DNA from 4 places in the Pelotomaculum sp. PtaB.Bin117 genome. Region 2 is predicted to be linked to each of the others. Evidence: riboswitches for the same ligand, from Rfam matches in the RefSeq annotation. Region 2 holds a riboswitch; each other region holds the start of a gene.
What was found. A riboswitch is a leader RNA that binds a small molecule or an ion and turns the genes downstream of it on or off. The one in region 2 is predicted to bind cyclic di-AMP.
Positions count from the first base shown of each region.

Region 1: linked by a shared signal. The riboswitch ahead of A4E54_RS01855 (CAP domain-containing protein) and the one ahead of A4E54_RS08225 (hypothetical protein) in region 2 are both predicted to bind cyclic di-AMP.
Region 3: linked by a shared signal. The riboswitch ahead of A4E54_RS14620 (CAP domain-containing protein) and the one ahead of A4E54_RS08225 (hypothetical protein) in region 2 are both predicted to bind cyclic di-AMP.
Region 4: linked by a shared signal. The riboswitch ahead of kamA (lysine 2,3-aminomutase) and the one ahead of A4E54_RS08225 (hypothetical protein) in region 2 are both predicted to bind cyclic di-AMP.

Region 1 is NZ_MVQM01000036.1:2,474-7,708, reverse strand. It holds gene A4E54_RS01875 (FtsK/SpoIIIE family DNA translocase) at 1-20, opposite strand, end outside; gene A4E54_RS01870 (undecaprenyl-diphosphate phosphatase) at 141-935, opposite strand; gene A4E54_RS01865 (YlzJ-like family protein) at 1,073-1,285, opposite strand; gene A4E54_RS01860 (ATP-dependent Clp protease proteolytic subunit) at 1,282-2,118, opposite strand; gene A4E54_RS01855 (CAP domain-containing protein) at 2,458-3,111, opposite strand; cyclic di-AMP (ydaO/yuaA leader) riboswitch at 3,124-3,298, opposite strand; gene A4E54_RS01850 (response regulator transcription factor) at 3,723-4,400, shown strand; gene A4E54_RS01845 (sensor histidine kinase) at 4,390-5,235, shown strand, end outside.
Region 2 is NZ_MVQM01000119.1:4,588-9,822, reverse strand. It holds gene A4E54_RS08235 (hypothetical protein) at 1-166, opposite strand, end outside; gene A4E54_RS08230 (sigma factor-like helix-turn-helix DNA-binding protein) at 202-576, opposite strand; gene A4E54_RS08225 (hypothetical protein) at 938-1,339, opposite strand; cyclic di-AMP (ydaO/yuaA leader) riboswitch at 1,346-1,502, opposite strand; gene A4E54_RS08220 (hypothetical protein) at 1,773-1,997, shown strand; gene A4E54_RS08215 (SOS response-associated peptidase) at 2,065-2,733, opposite strand; gene recD2 (SF1B family DNA helicase RecD2) at 2,848-5,040, opposite strand; gene A4E54_RS08205 (HIT family protein) at 5,090-5,235, opposite strand, start outside.
Region 3 is NZ_MVQM01000174.1:41,722-46,956, forward strand. It holds gene A4E54_RS14605 (chymotrypsin family serine protease) at 1-202, shown strand, start outside; gene A4E54_RS14610 (hypothetical protein) at 291-701, shown strand; gene A4E54_RS14615 (hypothetical protein) at 729-1,118, shown strand; cyclic di-AMP (ydaO/yuaA leader) riboswitch at 1,385-1,589, shown strand; gene A4E54_RS14620 (CAP domain-containing protein) at 1,595-2,602, shown strand; gene A4E54_RS14625 (DUF3794 and LysM peptidoglycan-binding domain-containing protein) at 2,784-4,328, shown strand; gene A4E54_RS14630 (SPOCS domain-containing protein) at 4,356-5,235, shown strand, end outside.
Region 4 is NZ_MVQM01000118.1:5,807-11,041, reverse strand. It holds gene A4E54_RS08100 (mechanosensitive ion channel family protein) at 1-965, opposite strand, end outside; gene ablB (putative beta-lysine N-acetyltransferase) at 1,011-1,904, opposite strand; gene kamA (lysine 2,3-aminomutase) at 1,894-3,177, opposite strand; cyclic di-AMP (ydaO/yuaA leader) riboswitch at 3,305-3,440, opposite strand; gene A4E54_RS08085 (ATP-binding protein) at 3,590-5,235, opposite strand, start outside.

The DNA of each region.
Region 1 (5,235 bases), on a different contig from region 2:
AGTTGGCCATGATTTGCCATGATTTGCCCTCCTAAAATAATATTACCATAGGTGCCCCCAAAAGTCCCTGAAATTCATAAAAAAAAGCCCTAAATCATGAAAACAAGGGCCTTTTGAATAAAACAGAATTTTTCTGAGTTTTATACCCCGGCAGTACGCACCAAGGCCAGGGTTATGACCGCAATCCCCACAACAAAACGGTACCATACGAAAACCACGAAGCTGCGCTCAGTCAAATACCTCAGCAAAAAGCCAATTGACATAAAGCCTACCACGGCTGAGGATACTACGCCGGTAATAAAAGCCGCGTTCAAATCCCCGGCCGACAATTCATCCAATTTTGCCACGCCCGCTCCGAAAATAATCGGCGTTGACAACAAAAATGAAAATCTCGCCGCCGTTTCACGGGTCAACCCCCGGAAACGTCCGGCGGTCATGGTTATACCTGAACGGGATACTCCGGGAATAATCGCCAGAGCCTGCAAAAAACCGATAAACAAACTGTCCGCCAGACTGATCCCGTAGAGCTGCTTCCTTCTTGCCGCTTTCCGGTCAACCCAGTATAAAGCAATACCCATGACAATGAGCATTATCCCAATCAGCACAGGATTTCGAAAAACGGTTTCCGCCTGTTTCTCCAGAAAAAAACCGGATAAAGCGCCGGGCACTGTGGCAATTACCAGATACCAGAACAAAGATCCGTCCCTGGTAGGTTTGCGCAGTAAGCCATTGGTGATCAACCTTGCCCAGTCCCTCCAAAAAAAAGCGACCACTGCCACCAAAGTACCCATATGCAGCGCCACATCAAACGAGAGACCGGGATCCTGCCACTTGAAAACCCAGGGCACGAGAACCAAATGCGCAGAACTTGATATGGGAAGAAATTCTCCGAGCCCCTGTACTATCCCCAGCACCAGAGCCTGTAAAACAGTCAATAAAAGCCCCCCCGGTATACGGCCGCCACGGCACACGGCAGTCAGCCGCAAAAAAACACCGTGTACCTTTCATTAAAAGCCGGTTACCAGGGTCATTATAACACAGCATATTTTGTCCGCAAAAACCTTTTTTGGGATTAACAATCAATTAAGCTGCCGGGCTGTAGATTTGTTTTCAAATAATCATAGGGGTTTGTGCTTAAAAGCTTTACTATCCTTTTTTTTCCGTTGCTTGTATTTTCAACCACCATTGAAACACCGTCGTAATTAATTTCCTGGTACTCCGGATATTTTTCCCTGTCAAAACCCTCCAAAACCAATTCCAGCTGCATCGGAGTATATAAAATCATTGTAACGGCGCCTCTCTTTTCGTTTTTTCATCGTTTTCATCAGTCTCGATCATAGCGTTCAGCTTTTTCACAGCGTCACCGATACCCCCCACCTCGTTGATCAGGCCGATATCCACCGCCTCCTTGCCGATTAGCACCGTCCCGATATCTCTGGCCAGTTCCCCGGTGCGGAACATTAATTCACGGAATTTCTCTTCCGTTATGTGCGAATGCTCCGTAACGAACCGCACCACCCGGTCCTGCATCTTATCCAGATACTCATAAGTCTGGGGAACGCCGATTACCAAACCGTTCAGCCGGATCGGGTGTATGGTCATGCTTGCCGTTGGAGCGATAAAACTGTGCGTACATGATACTGCAACTGGCACGCCGATTGAATGTCCACCTCCCAGAACAATAGACACGGACGGTTTGGACATGCTGGCAATAATTTCCGCGATAGCCAGGCCGGCCTCCACATCTCCTCCCACAGTATTCAGCACAATTAAAACACCCTTGACCTCGGGGGCTTGTTCCAAAGCCACCAACTGCGGAATCATATGCTCGTATTTTGTGGTCTTGTTCTGTGGCGGAAGCACCAAATGCCCTTCAATCTGACCTACTATCGTCAGGCAGTGAATGTTGCTCTTTACTTCGGGCATTGGCGTTGAGCCCATTTCCTTAACCGACTCCAGCGCGCCTTTGGTTTGGCCGGCCACTCTCTTGCCAGGCTTCGGCTCCTTTTCAGGCTCGTCCCTTCTTTCAGGCTCCGGCGCGATATCCGGATCGGGCTCAGGCGCACCAGGATCAGCGGGTATTATTTCGGAATCTAGTTTATTACCGGCAATGGTCATTTTTTCACTCCTCCCAATACTTAGGGATTACTCTAGTTCATCTCTTAGTATGCTTTGGAAAAAGGAAAAGTAACCAACATAAATTCTATAATTTTGGACAAGCGATTACCGCAACTGCAATAGTTCAATAGCCATTGTTATCCCCCCGTTACAATCAGCTTGAATATTTCTTACCTGCAAATATATCACAAAAAGTATATTCATTTAATTACTTCAGACATTTTAGCAGCAGGATATTGTGGAACGCTTTTTATATAGTGGAAAATATAAAAAGGGACTTCGCGTACGCTCGTGAAGTCCCTGCTCTTCTTCCTGGTTCCGTTATATCTAAATAACTTATTAGTTGGTAAATTCCTGCGTGAACATCATTCCATAAGGACCGCCATGGGCAATACCTACCCCTATGTGTTCATAATTGGAATTCAGAATGTTTGCCCTGTGGCCGGATGAGTTCATTAACGCCGTATGGGCCGCTCCGACGGATTGATTTGCCGCGATGTTTTCACCGGCATAGCTAAAAGAGATACCCTGTGATTTCATCATATCAAACGGTGAACCATAAGTTGGCGACTGATGACTGAAGTAATTGTTGTCGATCATATCTTGTGATTTCATACGGGCCACGTTTACCAGTCTCATGTCTACTGTGAGCGGCTGCAAATTAGTTTTTGCCCTTTCTTGATTGACAAGGTTAACCATTTGCTGCTCTTCGGCGGTTAATCCGGATGTGGAAACAGGCGCCGATGCTGCGGGAGCCGGAGTTGTAATCGGAGTCGAATTTGGCCGTGCAGCAGGTGTCGGATTCGGTTTTATTTGTTGAATTGGGTTAGCTTTCTGACTGTATATTTGATTAAAGCCCGGGAAGTTATTGAAGTTATTCATGTAAAAGCCTGTGGCGGCTTCTGCTTTTGGGCTGTTAAACATAAACAACGCCAAAGCGATCGTGAAAGTACATGCTAACAGCTTCGTAATCATTTTTGTGTTTTTAATCATTGACAAAGATATTTCCCCTTTCTTTTTGCGCCTGCGAGGTTAGCTGACGGGTTCGGTAAAAGATACCCTATCCGAAATCAAGTCACGTTTTCCTCCTTTCTTGTGACTATTCCGGGATTCACCCCATTGTGTTTGGTTCCCCCGCTCCCAGTGTGATAAATTTTCTGAGATTTGGCACGAACTATTATTTATTGGACAATCATATCCTTATTAGTACTTTTGTGCAAAACCCCCTTTGCAACGTAGATAAGCATTTATCATAAAGATTATAAGATAACTTAGAAAAAATAATGTAATTTTTGAATCATATAAGCATGGTAAAACATCCCCCGGTTCTTTATTCCAGGCGCTACTTTATGTGACAACAAGAAGAACTATTTAAACAGCCGCTTAATTACAAATTCAATTATCCCAATTGTCATCTCGACATTTTCCCGACACATTCAAGTCGTAAAATAATTACAAAAAACATAGTAATCTTAATTTAGCTAGATTCCATAAACCTCCGCTGCTATAAGTGGGGTTACCCCCGGTAAGCCCGAAGTCTGACGGAAGCTAAACGAGTTCACTCCCTGTTCAGTATTAATTCAGTATTAATGGAGAGGTGGCCTATGCAAACAGTAATGGTTGTGGAAGACGATCGTTCAATAGCCCTGTTGCTCAAAACTTATCTGGAGCATGCCGGTTTTCAGGTACCTGTTGCCTCAAGCGGGGAAGAAGCATTATCTATCTTTCCCGAAGTCAATCCCGCCTTGGTTCTGCTGGATTTGATGCTGCCCGGGAAAGACGGGTGGACTGTGCTGGATGGAATTCGACAAATAAGCAGTTGCCCTGTAATTATGGTGACGGCGCGCGGCGCTGTCGAGGACCGTCTGCATGGGTTCAATCAAGGCGCCGATGATTACATACCAAAGCCTTTTGATCCGGATGAAGTAGTAGCGCGGGTTAAAGCAGTGCTGCGGCGGCCGGTTCATCTGGTTGAGCCTGAACTGGTGCAGTTCGGAACCCTGGTGGTAAATTTTACCTCTCGTGAAGTAACTGTTAAGGGAAAAACGATTTTGCTCGCGCCGCGTCATTGGGAACTTTTAACTTTCCTGGTCCGCCACCCAAACCAGGTGTTCTCCCGGGATCAATTGCTGGACCACGTCTGGGGAATGGATTACGACGGGGGAGACCGTGCCGTGGACGTGTCGATCAAACGCATCCGGCAGTCATTGCAGGAATGGCCGGCGCAGGAAGGGGAGATAGCAACAATACGGGGAAAGGGGTATTTACTGCGTGTCAAGTAAGCAGAACGATTATACAACAAATACCGTATCAATGCTGACCTACTGGACACGCCGCTACGTACTGGTATTGCTGGGTTCTCTCTTGCTCCTCGCAGTGGCCGCGGGAATTTGGATACGAATCAGCACATACGACCACATCTACGACATGCTTGAATTACGCGCCGAGCAATTAGTCGATTTAAACGGCCAAGCGCCGGAAGAAAGCGAATTCTCTAATCGGCTGCGGCAAATGGAAGAGAGGCCGCACGAACCAAAGCATCTCTTTCCAGAAGCAGATATAAAAAAAGACGATTCTTCCAATAGACTGGAAACGGAGGCGGGGCCGCACGAACCAAGGCCGCCCATTCCGGATGTAGTGCACACGGTAGATACAGCGGGAAACATCAAAATAATTAAAAAATACGAAAATGAGGCTATTGATACTTCCGCGTTGTTTGCTGTTCCACCTTCATACCAGAATGTCCTCGCCGGGGAGAATGTCCGCGATCAAGTTAATGTCGCTTCTCAAACCTGGCTGCGTATCGGTGTGCCCGTTTATCAAGACGGAACCATTTGCAAGGCGCTTTATATCAGCATGCCCGTGGATAATCAAATCCGCGGCCCTTATGGTTTATTAGCCCTGCTTACCGGCATTATTACACTGGCCGGCTGGCTCGTACTGTACTTTCTATCCCGGAGGTTAATCCACCCGCTCCGGGAAGTGGCCGCAGCCGCGCAGTCCATAGCTGAAGGCAAGTATGACCCTGTCCTGCCCCAGGAGGTAAAAGAGCGGGAACTGCAGCAATTAATCGAATCATTTCGCTATATGGCCGCTCAGCTGAAACAGCTTGAACAG
Region 2 (5,235 bases):
TGTCAAAAAATCTTTGATAGTCGATGGAAAGACTATCAATAAGTTCTTCTGTTATCCTTTGGTTGGATTTTAATAAATCATGGAACCATGGATAATCTTCAATAACTTGACTATTTAGCAGTAACGTGCGCTCTTTATTCTTTAATCGAAGTTTACCCTGTGCCATTTATTGCCCCCGTATCCTATTTTGTCATCATAATTCTACAAACGGAATACTTTTCCTTCTGGCAAGCAAATCCCTTTACTTATAGTTTGCAATCGTATGGCAAGCTGTATTTTTTTCTCTGCACGCTTGATGTAGCTTTGGACTGATGCCTTAGAACAACCCAATAACTGGGCAGCTTGTGAGAAAGAATATCCTCTTCCGCGAACCAATTCATAAGCATCCTTTTCAAGAGGGGTCAAAGATTTTGTAAGTTTATCTAACAGGTCCAACATCCATTCAGGGGCAGCTTCAGCGGGTTCTCTATTCTGGATATACCTGGCCATCTCAAGCGGATCAACTGGCACTTCCCGTTTTGCCTGACTCCAGCGGACCACAATCCACTTTGTTCCAGGTATATGCCCCGTTTCCATAAGCTTAATTGTCCACTCAGTATCCGAGATTATACTGCCACGAATCAAAGGATTTACCTTACTTTCGCGAAACTCTCTCAGTGATTCTTATATTCTCGGATCAAGTCTTCCACCCTTGCCACCCCCTTTTCTTGAATAAAAAAGAGGCCTAAGCTTTATCGCTTAGACCTCCAGTTTTTCTGGCCAAGGTCTGGATAGCTGTCAATAGCTTCAGAAAGCACACCTTGGCAACCCAAGTAAACAGAACTGCATACAAAAGCTGGATAAAAAAACTGGGGGGAGTTCCACCGGTTTTTAAACTAAAATCTAATAATATTGTTTGGAATTTTTACTGTACCACAGGCAATGTTTTGTATTTATGTTATCTTGCGGCATTAAATAAATTAAACATTGAAGCAACAGATGATGGAGTTAGCTGCTGTATGTTAGCACCACATTGCGGGCTGTTGGTGCCCAGACATTGCCCTGATGAGAGATTTTGCAACAGACTTGACAGCCCAGCTTGCTGTTGCGCGTTAGTGCCACATTGCGGGCTGTTGGTGCTCAAACATTGCCCCGATGCGCAATTTTGCAACAAACTTGACAGCCCAGCTTGCTGTTGCATATTAGTGCCACATTGCAGGCTGTTGGTGTTAAAGCATTGCCCTGATGCGCAATTTTGCAACAAATCTGCCGGCGATGCAGCACTAGCGCTAGCCAGTACACCAAAAAGCAATAAGAGACAAGGTGCGATTACAAAAAGGATACGTTTGATTCTGACCATATTCTTTTCCCCTTTCTTTTGTCGCCTCCGAGGTTAGCTGACGGGTTCGGTTAAAGAAACCCTACCCAAGTTCACCATTAATAATGGTAACTTGGGATTCACCCCCACGAATGGTTCCCCCGTACCCAGTTGATTAATTTCTGGGATTCGGCAAATATATAGTCAGCTGTGGTTGAGTATACTATACTTCACGATTCAATAGCAAAATTAAGATATCCTCCTTAGTTACTGTTTAAACGATAGAGGCGAAGTATGCTAATAATAAAATATCTTTACTAAATATCAAAATAACAAGGGTTTATATTCCATCATCATATCTCATACCCTCCCGCCTTATTCATTGCACCTAAGTATCATAAAAATGGCAACCGGCGCTAACGTGGCATATAATAAAATAAAAAGCACGAGTGAGTATTATTTGGAGGCTAACACATTGGATAACGTAGACGACTATTACCTTAATCCAAATATAGACGGTAGTTTGCAGGACTATTTTGATCGTGTTCTGGGAGTTGATAAAATTTTCAAACCGCCAAAATTAAACGTAACAAAGTTAACTCTAATAGCTGTCCTAGACTGTATTGACGCTGCAATCGATTACCACAATAAAATTAATTTCCTGCTTTTATCAAAAATGATCATGGAATTAAAAACATGAATATGAACAGCGGACAATTTCTTTAGCCTTTCACCGGCTGAATGCCTGTCCAATCCGACGGAAGGGCCTAGCGCGGCTGAAATTCAGTTCTTTCTATGCAGAGCGGACTGTTCATCCCTGGTGAATTAACTATCGTTGACACATTATAAGCAGTTAAGATACCTTTATATGGCCGCAGCAGTTCTCTTGCCCTTACACGTTCCGCTTTCAGCCATGCTTTGTATTCACTCTCCCCGGCCAGTATCACAGGCATCCGGTCATGAATGTCTCTCATCAACGCGTTGGCCGCGGTGGTAATGATGCTGCAGGAATTAATGATTTTGCCGTCAGGCGCCTTCCAGCAGTCCCAGATGCCCGCGAAGGCAAAAAGCGACTTGCCCGGCAGGGTGATATACATTGGGGCCTTCTTGCCTCCCTCCCTGCGCCATTCAAAAAAACCGTCGGCTGGAACCAGGCAGCGCCGGCGCATAAAGGCATCCCTGAAAGCGGGTTTCTGCTCGACTGTCTCCGCCCTGGCGTTAATCATCTTGTAGCCGGCTTTCTTATCTTTAGACCAGCGGGGAACCAACCCCCAGTGCATCAAGGAGACTTTTCTCACTCCGGAATTATTGATAATCACCGGTATATCGGCGCCCGGCGCAATATTATATTGTGGGGTGTGCTCAAAGCTTTCCTCAAGCATAAAGTGAATTCTCAGTTCGTCCGGTTCGGTCGATAGAGTAAAACGTCCACACAAGTCAGGACACTCCAATCTATTATTAATCAAGTATTCAGCATTCAGGAGTTAGAACTCAGAATATTTACGGGGAGAAAGGCCATTTCTTATTCTGACTTCTGTAATCCTAGGCATTCACAATAATCTTTCTCTCAACCTGGTGTAGCGTTTTTGGGGTTTATTATTTCTAACGGCTATAGCCAACGCCTTTTTGCTGCCGACAATTATTACCAGTTCTTTCCCCCTGGTGATTCCCGTATAAATCAGATTTCTCTGGAGAAGCATGTAGTGTTGAGTCATAACCGGGATAATTACAGCCGGGTATTCACTGCCCTGAGATTTATGAATGGAGATGGCGTAGGCCGCCACCAACTCGTCTATTTCCGCAAACTCGTAAACAACCACCCTTCCGTCAAAATCTACCTGGATTTCCTGTTCTTCTTGATCAATGGAAACAACACGCCCCATATCCCCGTTAAACACTTCTTTGTCGTAATTGTTCGTCATCTGCATCACCTTGTCGTTTACCTTAAAGGTTTTGTAACCTTTTATTGTTTTACTCTCGTTGGGATTCAACAATTCCTGCAGCTTGACGTTCAGGTTCGCCACGCCGAGTTCGCCCCGGTGCATGGGGGTTAAGACCTGAATGTCTTTTACCGGGTGATAGCCGAAACTTTTGGGTACATGCTCCCCGCAGAGCGCCAGGATCTTTTGCAGGGCTTTTTCCGGATCGTCTTCCGAAACAAAATAAAAATCGGTTTTGTCACCGGCCTGCGGTCTGCGTATATCCGGAAACTTACCCTGGTTAATCATATGCGCGTTGACAATTATCCTGCTCTCCCTGGCCTGCCTGAATATCTCGTCAAGGACTGTCACCTGGAATTCGCCGGAATCGATCATGTCTCTTAAAACACTCCCCGGACCTACCGAGGGAAGCTGGTTGATATCACCGACCAAAATGAAAACAGCATGCGCGGGAATTGCTTTAACAAGGTGATACATCAGGACAGTATCAATCATGGAAGACTCGTCCACAACGACTACATCGGCTGCCAGGGGCAATTCCTGGTTCTTTTGAAAACCGCCTTGATGCGGACTGTATTCGAGCAGCCGGTGAATCGTCCTGGCCTCGTTCCCGGTCGCTTCCTGCATCCGCTTGGCCGCCCGGCCGGTGGGAGCCGCCAGCAGGACTTTCAGCCGCATAGCCTGAAAAATCTTAATGATAGCCCGGATAATAGTTGTTTTCCCGGTGCCGGGACCGCCGGTGATAATGGAAATTTTGCTCCGTGTGGAGGAGATAACCGCCTCTTTTTGCTTATCAGCCAGTTGAATATTTAATTGCGCCTCCACCCAGGCTATCGCTTTTTCGGGGTTTATGGAGCGAATGGCGGACGGTTCCGACTTCAATAACAAAAGCCTTTTGGCCAGTCCGGCCTCAGCCGTGTAAAGCGGCGGCAAATACACGGCATTGTGGTCATCTTTAACATCCCGGTTTTGTTCCGATGGCTCTTCCGCGACCAGCCGCCTCTCTTCAATCAGCTTTGCCATGGCGTTGATTACCACGTTTTTGCTGACCTGAAGCATCTCCACGACTTTGTTTGAGAGAGGCCCAAAAGGATAATAGACATGCCCGTCCGCCATGAGTTCATTTAGAACATAAATGACGCCCGCTTCAGCGCGCATTATGGAGTTGGGGTCAATTCCCATGCTCCTGGCAATCCGGTCGGCGGTAATAAACCCGATACCGTAGATATCGGAAGCCAGCCGGTAGGGATTGCTCTTCACGGTCTCAATGGACGCACTCCCGTATTTCTTGAATATCTTTGCGGAATATGTGGCGCTGACCCCGTGGCCCTGGAGAAAAACCATGATCTCCTTGATTTCTTTTTGCTCTTCCCAGGCTTTTGTAATCATGGCGACCCGCTTTAAGCCGATACCATTCACTTCGGTCAGTTTATCGGGAGCGCCTTCAATGACATCAAGGGTATCCAGCCCGAAAACCCTGACAATGCGCCTGGCCATAACGGGGCCGATACCCTTGATCAGCCCTGAACCAAGATATTTCTCAATACCGTTAACAGTGGCGGGAACGATAGTTTCAAATTTCTCGACCTTAAACTGTTCACCAAATTTTTTATTGTGCTCCCATTGGCCGGTAAGTTTTAAGGATTCACCGGGATTGATGCCGGCTAAGTTCCCGACAACCGTGGTTAGTTCTTTTTTGCCTTTTTCCTGAAGCCTGGCTACAATAAATTGAGTATCCTCGTTAAGATATACTATTCTTTCCAGGAAACCGTAAATAGTCATCATACCATCGACAACCCCCATACACCATTGACAACCCCTATACCACAGCCGGGCAATAGGTGATTTACCTTTAGATGTATTTCAGTTTTATCAAGGAATCCTTCAGCTTTTGATATGTAACCGCCAACGATTCGGAAATTACCCTCACGTCTCCGAACACCGGCATAAAATTGGTGTCTCCGCCCCAGCGGGGAACAACGTGAATATGGACGTGGC
Region 3 (5,235 bases), on a different contig from region 2:
AGTGGAAATGAAAGAGGAGGAAAAAGTCTGGTTTTCTGATCAGGTAGTGACTGATATGCCTTCCCAACCGGGAGACAGCGGGGCGTTAATTCTGAATGAAAAGTGCGAAGTCGTGGGTTTGCTGTTCGCCGGTTCGGATAAGCTGACCATATTTAACCGGATCAGCAATATTGTAGAGCGGCTTGGCATTGAGTTCGTTTAACTTTGGCTGCGGTTTGTTTGATGTTAGCTGATCCTCCTCACCTTTGTTTCAGCCGAACCATATATTGATTACCGGGGAGGCTTATCTTATGGTACTGAAAGCGGTTGTGTCCGGTGATGTGGCGCTGGCTTTTTTGGGAGAAGATATCCCGGCAATCGGTCCGAGTTTTCATAACAGGGAAGAAGCCATGAAAGCGGCTCAACAATATCTTGATAAGATCAACGAGTTATCTGTTCGTGACCAGAACATGCCGTTTCAGATTGTCCTGAACAAACAGGCGGACGGCCGGTATTCGCTTGTTGTGGACAGCTCGCAGCAAATGGTGAGCACCTTGAGCAACCTTGATGAGTTGATCGTGAAACGGTTTCGCAAAGGTTTGAAAAAAAAGTTATTTATCTTGACTTGTTTTGTGGAAGGTGTGGATGGGCTGGAATGTCTGGTTCTTACTGAAGGTCTGGGGGCGGTGTTTTACGCCCCTAACGCCGTGGGTACATATTAAGGGAAAATTAGTGAAAGGGCAGGAGCCATGGGCGAAGAAAAAAGCGGGAAAAATGAACAGTTTTGGACCCGTGGTCGGCAGGAATCATACCATACCAGCAAGGATTTTGGTTATCATTTAGGTTACAACCTGGGTTTTGAGTCAGGGTTTGAAAAAGGATATACCGAGGGAAGCTCGTTAGGCTATAATAATGGATTTCTAGCGGCACTGAGACTTAGTGAAGGGACCGGGGCCGAGGAGCCCCCCGGCGCCGGTCCGCCGCACGGCAGAGCCTACCAGGCCATCCGGAAACTTATCGAAGGCGGTCAAGTAAGAATTCTCCTTTCCGGATGCGCGGCCAGGGAAGCGGAAACCTTGTTTAAACTGTTATTCATAGACGCTCATGTAGTCGCCAGGGATCTTGACAACTGTCGTTAGCCTCAATTTTGGCCGGGAAGCCCGGCCTTTATTTGTTAAATTTTTGCCGCATCTTGACAATGGACCCTAATTTGGAGGCCATCTGACAACGCCGCAGGATAATCCCAAAAAAGTTAACATTACGATGGATGTTCTTAAATTACCCGTTTTGCCATGAGACCCCATTCGCCGGTATATTAAACTTGTACAAGCCCTTTTATGAATGCTTCTTTAAACAGCCGTCTTTTGGCGGACGTCAGACGTCAGACGTTAAGGCAAAGCCAATTAAATACAAGCGGCCGAATCCCGGAAAATATCCGGGTACGGGGGAACCGGTTTATGGGGTGAATCCCGGTAAAGTCATCAGCAAGACCCAGACATAGGGCATTTCCATGTGATATGTCATGTCTTGTATCTCATGACTCGAATGGGTAGGGTTTTGTCTTTTACCGAACCCGTCAGCTAACCCCGGAGGCTCAAAAGAAAGGAGTAAATTTATGCGGCGTTCCAGGAACCTGACGTTAGGTTTGGTTGTTACCTTGTTTATTTTCGCGTTGGTACTCTCAATGGGAGCGGCGGCCCCGGCAACGGCTGACGCCAGCCTTGCAGCTACGGCTGATGAACAGTCGATGGCTGACCTGATTGATCAGGCGCGTCATGACGCTGGCAAAGCTTCGCTGACTGTTGACCCTGTCCTGTCAAATCTGGCCAGGATTAAGGCCCAGGATATCGCTTCCAACTGTTATTTCGGGCATAACTCGTCTACTTACGGCTCTCCCAATGACATGCTAAAAATGGGTGGTGTGCAATATAGCCGCGCCAGGGAAGTCCTGGCCAAGGCTTGCACAGTTAACGCGGCGTTTAAGGGAATATGTGCCGCCAGCAGCCGGTCGACCATTCTCAGTTCATCTTATGACCGGATCGGCGTTGGAATAATCATGAAAAACAACAATAAAATTGTCGTTTTGTTGTTTGCCGGCGGTCAGAAAGTGACTACTCCGACACCGGCACCGGCACCCACACCGGCACCGGCACCCACACCGACACCGGCACCCACACCGACACCGACACCAACACCGGAACCGGCTCCAACACCGGCACCGGAACCACAACCCGTTAACGGGTTAAATGCCGACGAGCAGCAGATGCTCGATCTGGTGAACCAGGAACGGAGCAAAGCAGGCCTGCAGCCCCTGCAAATGGACCCGGCCTTGGTAAAGCTGGCCAGAATGAAGGCGCAGGATATGATTGATAAAAATTACTTCAGTCATACATCGCCGACATACGGCTCTCCCTTCGATATGATGAAATCGGCCGGCGTGCAGTACCGCTACGCCGGGGAGAACCTGGCCGGAGCTTCAACTGTTGGCAGCGCGCACACCAACCTGATGAACTCGTCGGGACACCGGGCGAACATACTAAATGCAAATTATACCAAAGTGGGCATTGGCGTCGTCAGCGGCGGTCCGTACGGGAAAATGTTCGTGCAGATGTTCACCGGTTGATTGACGGCAAAATGAGCATAAAAAGTTAACAATAAAGGCGAAAAAAATATTAGTAAAATAAGGTAGAGGACCCAGGTCCTCTTTTTTTTTCGTTTTTTGCATGCTGACTACCTTTATTGCACATTTTCGTATGTTTCTCACATATATTAGTACAGAAAAATTTTGAAAGGAGGAAACCATCATGGCTGGAACCGAACGCCTTAAGGTTAATTTGGTCCAGGGTGAAAATAGAGTTCAGACCGTGGTAAAAGGTCGGATTGAAATTCCTGACACCAAGCCGAGTGTGGAAAAGATTTTATCAAAAGAAACAACTGCCAAAGTTAGAGACGTCAGCATCGTTCCGGACAAAGCCATCATTAATGGGACCCTGACTTTGCAAGTGATGTACGTCGCCTTTGAACCTGATCAATCAGTTCACTCATTGCATGGTGATGTCAATTTTACGACCTTTGTCGATGTGCCTGGCGCCGAGCCCGGGATGGATTACGTTGTCGATTTTACTGTGGAGGATGTGAGTCTGACTCCAAGTAAAGACAGCGCATGTAAATTTGATGTGGCGGCTGTGCTCAGCACTTTTGCAAAAATAATGGATGTTGAAGAAATGGAAGTGCTTACAACAACCCCGGCCGGGAATGAAGCTCTGGAAACCCAGGACCTCACTGTTGAACACATGATTGGCGACAAAGAAACCAAGCAGGTTATTATCAGCGATGCGTTCGAAGTGCCGGAAGAAAAGCCGGACGTGGAAAAGATCCTGAATATCAAGGCGGAAGTGGAAATTACAGATAAGCGGGTCCTTGCCGGCAAAGTGATTGTGGACGGTGAAGTAGAGCTTCAGGTTTTGTATGTGTCCATGACTCCCGGGCAATCCGTTCATGACCTGCACCGTATCATCAAGTTCAGTGACTTCGTGGAGGTTCCCGAAGCCCAGCAGGGAATGAACGTCCATGTGCGGGCGGAAGTGGAAAACGCCGATATCGCGCCGGTAACTTGCCCGAAGCTTTCAGCTGATATCATTGTCAAACTGATTGTCTTTGTTTCCGAAACCAGGACGCTTGAAAATGTTCCCACCGAGTTGAAAAATGAGGGAGACTACGACAGGGTAAAGCTGAAGATCGACCGGGAAATCGGCTCCGGAGAAACTCAGGTGGTTCTGAGAGAAACCACTGAGGTTCCCCAGTCCAAACCTGATGTCATGAAGGTGTTGGAGTCACGGGTAGACAATATAAAAGTAACGGAAGTAAATATTCTCAATGGCAAGGTCCTGATCAGGGGTCACGCCGATGTGGAAGTGGTTTACGTCAGCACCAAGCCCGACCAGGCTGTCCACGCGCTGCATCAGCGTTTGAATTTCCGCACATTTGTGGTAGTGCCCGACGCCGAGCCTGATATGAGGGTCAAGGTTAAGGTCAGTCCGGAATATGTCAACGTGGATCAGCAATTGCAATGCGCGGATTTGCACACCGAAGCTGTTTTGAAAGTCAAAGCCACGGTGACCGATTTAGCCCAGCTGAATGTTTATGTGCCCGCGGTCACACCGACTCCCACGCCTACCACCTGTGTTCCGACCGATTATACGGTTCGGGCGGGTGACACGCTCACTACCATTGCCGCGGCGCATGGAACGACAGTCGCCCTGATCCTGGCCGAAAACCCCGAGATTACCAACCCGGATGTCATCAGCGTCGGACAGGTGATTAAGATTCCATGCGAAGCAATGGGTTGATTAAAAATTATTAAGGAGGTCTAAAAAATGCCCGAACAATACTATTACACGGAAGTCCAGCCGGTCAAATGTATTGAAATAAGAGTGCCGCTGGTTATCGAGTCTGTAGATGTGGAAGCGGTGATTGACAATGTGTTAACCTTACCCGAACTGGCGATCAAGGTCGACAAAATCAGAGCTTCTGTCCGCGATCTGACCGCCACGCCGGTATTTGTTGACGAGGCCCATCATGGCCATGGCTATCATGACTATGACGGCTACCATGATGGTAAGCACGGCAAGTACGGCAAGCACGACGAATACGTTCTGGTGCATCACGACAGTCACCATCCGCACAGGGATTTGTTCCTTAAGAAAATTATTGTAAACGGTATTTTACACAAACAAATCTTTTACGTAAATAAAAATAATGAAGTCAAGCATACAGCCGAAGAACTGTCGTTTTCCAAGTTGGTTGAACTGGATGAACCCGTGCTGATTCGCCATAAACATGATGTTTTTATCCAGTTCCGTCATGTTGATGTGGATATGAACTGGGAACTGCACCGTGCCTGCCGGATCCACGAGACTGCTGTCATTCAGGCTACCGCCAGGGTGTCGGAAGACCGTAAGATCTTTGTGCAGACCTGCCCGTCCCCGGATGAGTCTCCCGTCGGCAACCTGCTCAGGGACGGCGGTCTCGAGGCCTGGGCCAGCCCTTACGCCCCGGTCTTTTGGGGCGCGAGCAATGTATCCCAGTGCAGTACGGCTCATTCCGGGTCGTTTGCGGCGGAAATCGGGTTATTGAATACCCAGTTGCCCGGGGCGCTGTTCCAGATGATCCACAAGAAAATTGTCGGCGACCGCCAGTACCGCCTCACCTTCTGGGTCAGGGAAGATGTCCTGGGTGCGACCAGCGATTTCTCCT
Region 4 (5,235 bases), on a different contig from region 2:
GAGCTGTCGGTCAAATCTGTTACTCCCTGCACCTGGGGTAAATCAACGATAGCTTCAATCTCCCGGCGGGCTTTGACACATTCATTTTGTAAGATTTCCATTGCCCGATCTATGTCTTCTTCGTAAGCAATCCCTACCGTCACCAATGCCAGGATTGGTCCCTTGTTGTAATTGGTTACCTTGGTTATTTCCCCGTTTGGGATAATATGCAGCTGGCCTGTCCACCGCCGTATCTTGCAGGTGCGCAGGCCGATTTCCTCGACCGTGCCGACTACGCCGGCGGTTTCCACAAAATCCCCCACGCCGAACTGATCTTCTAATAAAATGAAAAATCCGCTGATGATGTCCTTGACCAGGTTCTGGGCGCCGAAGCCCACGGCCAGTCCCAGAATGCCCGCGCTGGCCAGAATGGCGCTGGTGTTGATATTGAAAATTTGCAGGATGGTTAAGCCGGCCAGGAAAAAAATGAGGTAGGTCAACACGCTTTGCAGCAATATTTCCAGGGTTTGCGCACGGCGGTTTTCCATAATATTTTCCTTTAGCTCATGACGTTCGAAAAACTGTTGAATGGCCAGTTTCCCGAAATTTATGACAATCCTTGCTCCCACCAGCACACTGATGATTTTCAAAACATTAGCGCCTAAAGATTTTAAATCTCCAGGTGAAATCACCATGACGTTGAATATTTCCAATATGATGATTGCGGCGATAAAATAACCTCCGTACAGGAGCAGCGCTTTCAGAAAAGTTCGCGAAGAGCGGATAAAGTTGTCGGAGAAAATTTGTTTTTCCTTGCCGCCTTCTTTTAAGGTTCTGTCCAATAAATAAGAAAAAAGCTTTATGAACAGATAAGTGGCGAACAGGACCGCCACGGAGAGGAGCAAATTAGTGGAAAAGTAGGTGATTTTTTCAGGCGAAAGCCGCCCATTAAAAAAGTTTGCGATTATCTCCCAATATTGTTGCATACCAAGTTTGCCTCGCTTTACTATCTTTTCCGGTATGGGAAGCAGTTAGCCGTCAATTATTTTTGCCCAGACGTTCATGTCTTCGAAACTTCCGCTTATATTGCAATTTTTAATCAGCACCCCGCAATATTCATAGCCGGTATTGGCGAACACCCTGTTCATGCCGGTGGAACTGCTGCGGGCGATAGTATAAAGACACCGGATGCCGTCACTCAATAATCGGGATTCCAATTGGTTTAAAAGACAGCCCGCCAGACCATGTCCTCTCCACCCGGGTGCGGTTGCAAAGTCTGTCACCTCAGCGTTTTTTTCTGCAGGATTCATCTCTGCCGCAGCCGCGGCCACCAGTTCCCGGCCGTGCCAGGCCGTTATATAGCAAACATTGTGGCGCATGGTGCGCTTCAAGTAGCCGGAATCAAAGATCGGAAAAGGATAGGTGGCGAAAACCCTGCTATATAAATTTGCCAGCGCCCCGCAGTGTCCGGTCTGTCCCCATCTCAGCGTAATTCCGGCCGGGAGCGGGCGCTGGCCGCCGCCGTCCTTGCGGGCGAGAACCAATTTTTTGATTTGGTCCAAGTTTTTGCTGTTTGACGGAATTTTCCTTTGCTCGCTCAGAAAACCGGAGAAGAGCAAGGCCGGCTTTTCCCCGGCGAAATAACCGGGGATAGCTGCTTCCAGTTTGACTCCCGCGCCTAAAAAAGAATGTGCCCATTTAAGTCCGGTTTTAAGCCACACTTTATCAAAACCCTGCGCGGCAGCCTTTTCTGAAAGGGTTTGCACCATTGCGGAAGCTCCTTCGTCCAGAGCCAGACTAAAGTTATAGACGGTAATTCTCCGGTTGTACGGTGAAATTAAAATATGGCATTTAAAATAGTGACCTTCTATTATCTCCCATTGATCCGGCTGCACCTGTTCATGCGCTTTTAGGCTATCTGCCATGAGGATCACCCTTAAGTCCGAAAAAGCGTGCCCTGCGAATGTTTCCTTCCGGTATCAGACTGATAGTCCGGTTGTTCGGGTCTACCAGCTTTTGCAGGCCGACCGGTTTATGCTTGACATTGCCGTCCTTGCACAGAGAACAAGCTTTGGAACAGGTTGAGCCGGAGTATGCCGGTTCTTCATAGACACAGATCACTCCTTCATAGTTGCGCAGGATTGTTTTCGTTCCTGTCATAGACAGCTGATAATTCGGCAAAACCGGAATCTTGCCCCCGCCTCCCGGCGCGTCGACCACGTAAGTAGGCACGGCGAAACCGGAAGTGTGCCCGATCAGCGCCTCCATGATTTCTATCCCCTTGGCTATGGGGGTGCGGAAGTGCTCAATGCCCCGGGATAGATCGCACTGGTAGAGATAGTACGGGCGCACACGGTTTTGCACGAGAAGATGCGACAGCTTTTTCATTACCTCTGAACAGTCGTTGATTCCTTTTAAAAGGACTGTCTGATTTCCCAGGGGAATACCGGCGTCAGCCAGTTTCGCCAGGGCCTGGGTGGATTCCGGCGTAAATTCGCGGGGATGGTTGAAATGAGTGTTTATCCAAATGGGGTGATATTTCTTGAGCATCTTCACAAGCTCGTTGGTGATCCGTTGCGGCAGCACCACCGGAGTGCGGGTGCCGATGCGAATTACCTGCACATGGGGGATTGCCCTGACTTTGGCGATGATTTTCTCTAGATGGGCGCAGGACAGAACAAAGGGATCTCCTCCCGACAGCAGGACATCGCGTATTTCAGGGCGGGATTTGATGTACTCAATGCCCCGGTCAATGTCAACCTCGCTGACCCGTCTGTTTTGATCGCCCACTTTGCGCTTGCGGGTGCAGTGCCGGCAGTACATGGCACACTCATTAGTAATCAAAAGAAGCACCCGGTCCGGGTAGCGGTGGGTCAATCCCGGCACGGGAGAGTCGGCGTCTTCATATAGGGGGTCGTCCATGTCGCCGCATCCATTAACTAGCTCCTGCAGATTTGGCATGCACTGCAGGCGGATGGGACATCTGGGATCTTCTTTATTGATTAATGAAGCGTAATACGGAGTAATAGACATGGGAAATACTTCGCATGCCTCTTGGATATTCAGTTCTTCGTCATGGTTCAGGTCAAAACATTTTACGAGCTCCTTTACTGAGTGAATCCGTTGCTGCATTTGCCAGCGCCAGTCTGACCAGTCCGCGTTGTTTTGGGTTCTTATAGGCAAAATATTGGTCTTCAATGCCGCACCTCCTAGTTTTCTTCTTCAATAGTAACCGGTTCTGTTGGAAAAACGTATTTTAGGAAGAATAATTAGGAAGTTAATAAAAATAAAATTGGCCGGGAATGCCCAGCCAATAAAATGCTGTCCATTCTTCCCTGTACGCCTGCGAGGTTAGCTGACGGGTTTGGGCCAAGGGCAGCCCTACCGGCCATGGCCGGATTCACCCCTAAAAATTGGTTTCCCCGTTCTTCTCCTTGGAGAAGATTCGGCGTTAACAGAACGGTTTATAATATTTACAATTATTGCTATAATAAAATTATAGCTTATTATTATCATAGAGGTCAAGCAGCTTGCGAGGTTGATAATGCCTGAATTCTGCTGCAGAATGCCTGTCATGACAACATATTCGGGCTATAACGCAATGGACGGCTTATATTTCATTAAGCGCTTTGCGCACTTGTCCGATCAAGCGCACATAGTCCAATGGTTTTGTTACAATCTGGAAGACATTCGCTTCTATAAAATGTTCATGGAAATGTTCATCTTCAGCAATGGCGAAAGTTTTCGCCTGAGGCCATGTCCGGCTGATTATCTCAATATTTTGGGGTTCGGAAATAATTTTATCCGCTATTAAGACTGCCGGACAGTAGCGCTCTTTCAACAGCAGCGCTTCACTCAAATCAGCGGCTGAAATAACGCTGAAGCCGGCGGTACGGAGCGCCTGTTCGGACGGATAGCGTAAAAGGTTGTCCGCCACGGTAACCAGCACATCAATATCGGTTGTTTTTCCATCCTGCCTGGCGTAAAACGGAAGCGTCACCTGGCAAATCGCCCCGCCGCCGGGAGCGTTTTCAATAGTTATATTGCCTCCGTGATTGTGCACAATCGCCTGAGCCACGGGCAGCCCCAGTCCCGTGCCGCGCTCTTTGGTGGTAAAAAACGGCTTGAATAAATTTCCTGAGACCTTGGCGGACAAGCCCGGCCCGTTATCCTTAATTGTTAATATTACATTGTTTCCGGATTTGGATAAGTTTAACAAAACACGACCCCGCCGCCCCGCCGCGTCTAAGGCGTTGCGGACTAAGTTCAGCACCGCCTGGGTAAACTGGCCGGGGTCCGCGTTGATCATGGGGATTTCTTCTGTTTTAATAAAAATATCTGCCTCGTAATTGTTTGCCTCACTCTTTAGCAAAGGCGTTATTTCCTGCAGGAAAGCCGCCAGGTCCAAGGGCTCGGTTGTCATCTCGGCGGGTCTCCCGAGAAGCAGAAACTCGTTTAAGAGGTTAGTAACCCGGTCAATTTCCCGCAGGATAAGGTCGGCGTATCCTTTTACCTGTTCCGGTTTTTCTTTTCTGCCGATTAATTGGAGCATTCCTTTAGCCGCGCCCAGGGGATTCCTCAGTTCGTGGGCCAGGGATCCCGCCAGGGCGGCTGTTACGGCCAGCCGTTCCGCTCTCCGCGCGGCCTCCTGCCAGTTGTGATGATCAGTTCTGTCATCGACTAAAACGAGCCACCCGGCAATCTGCTCATCATCAAGGAGGGGGCTGACCTGCCAGTTCACCCACCGCAATTCCTGTTTTTGGATTAAATTGTCCATGTGTCCGCTCACACGGCGGCTTGTCTTCTCTTGAATACAGGCGGACCAAGGCCCCGGCGCGGCGTCAGCCGGCTCCCCGATTAAGTTTGGCGCTTTTCCTTCCAGGAGAAGTTCCGCGGCGTGGTTGACATAGGTGATAATGCCGTCTTTGCTGACCAGCACGACGGCGCTTCCAACAGCGCCAAGAATCATTGGCAGCTGCTTGTGCAACAATTTGAAAAGGTGGTCTATCTCTAAAACCAAAGTGCATTCCTGGGCCATCAAATTTAGCAAGTCTTGCGTTTGTTTGCCGTCGGCCGGGGCGAAAACACCCAGCCGGACCCGGTTTTCGCCATTGCTTATTTCTGCTGTGTCCGCGTGGCCGGCATGACTGGCGATGTGGTTTTTGACCCTTTGTTCATCCCCTTTAATGAGCAGGCCGCCGGAAACTTCCGCGGTGCCGTATTCTATCCAACTGCCCTGGGCGTCCGACAGGATGA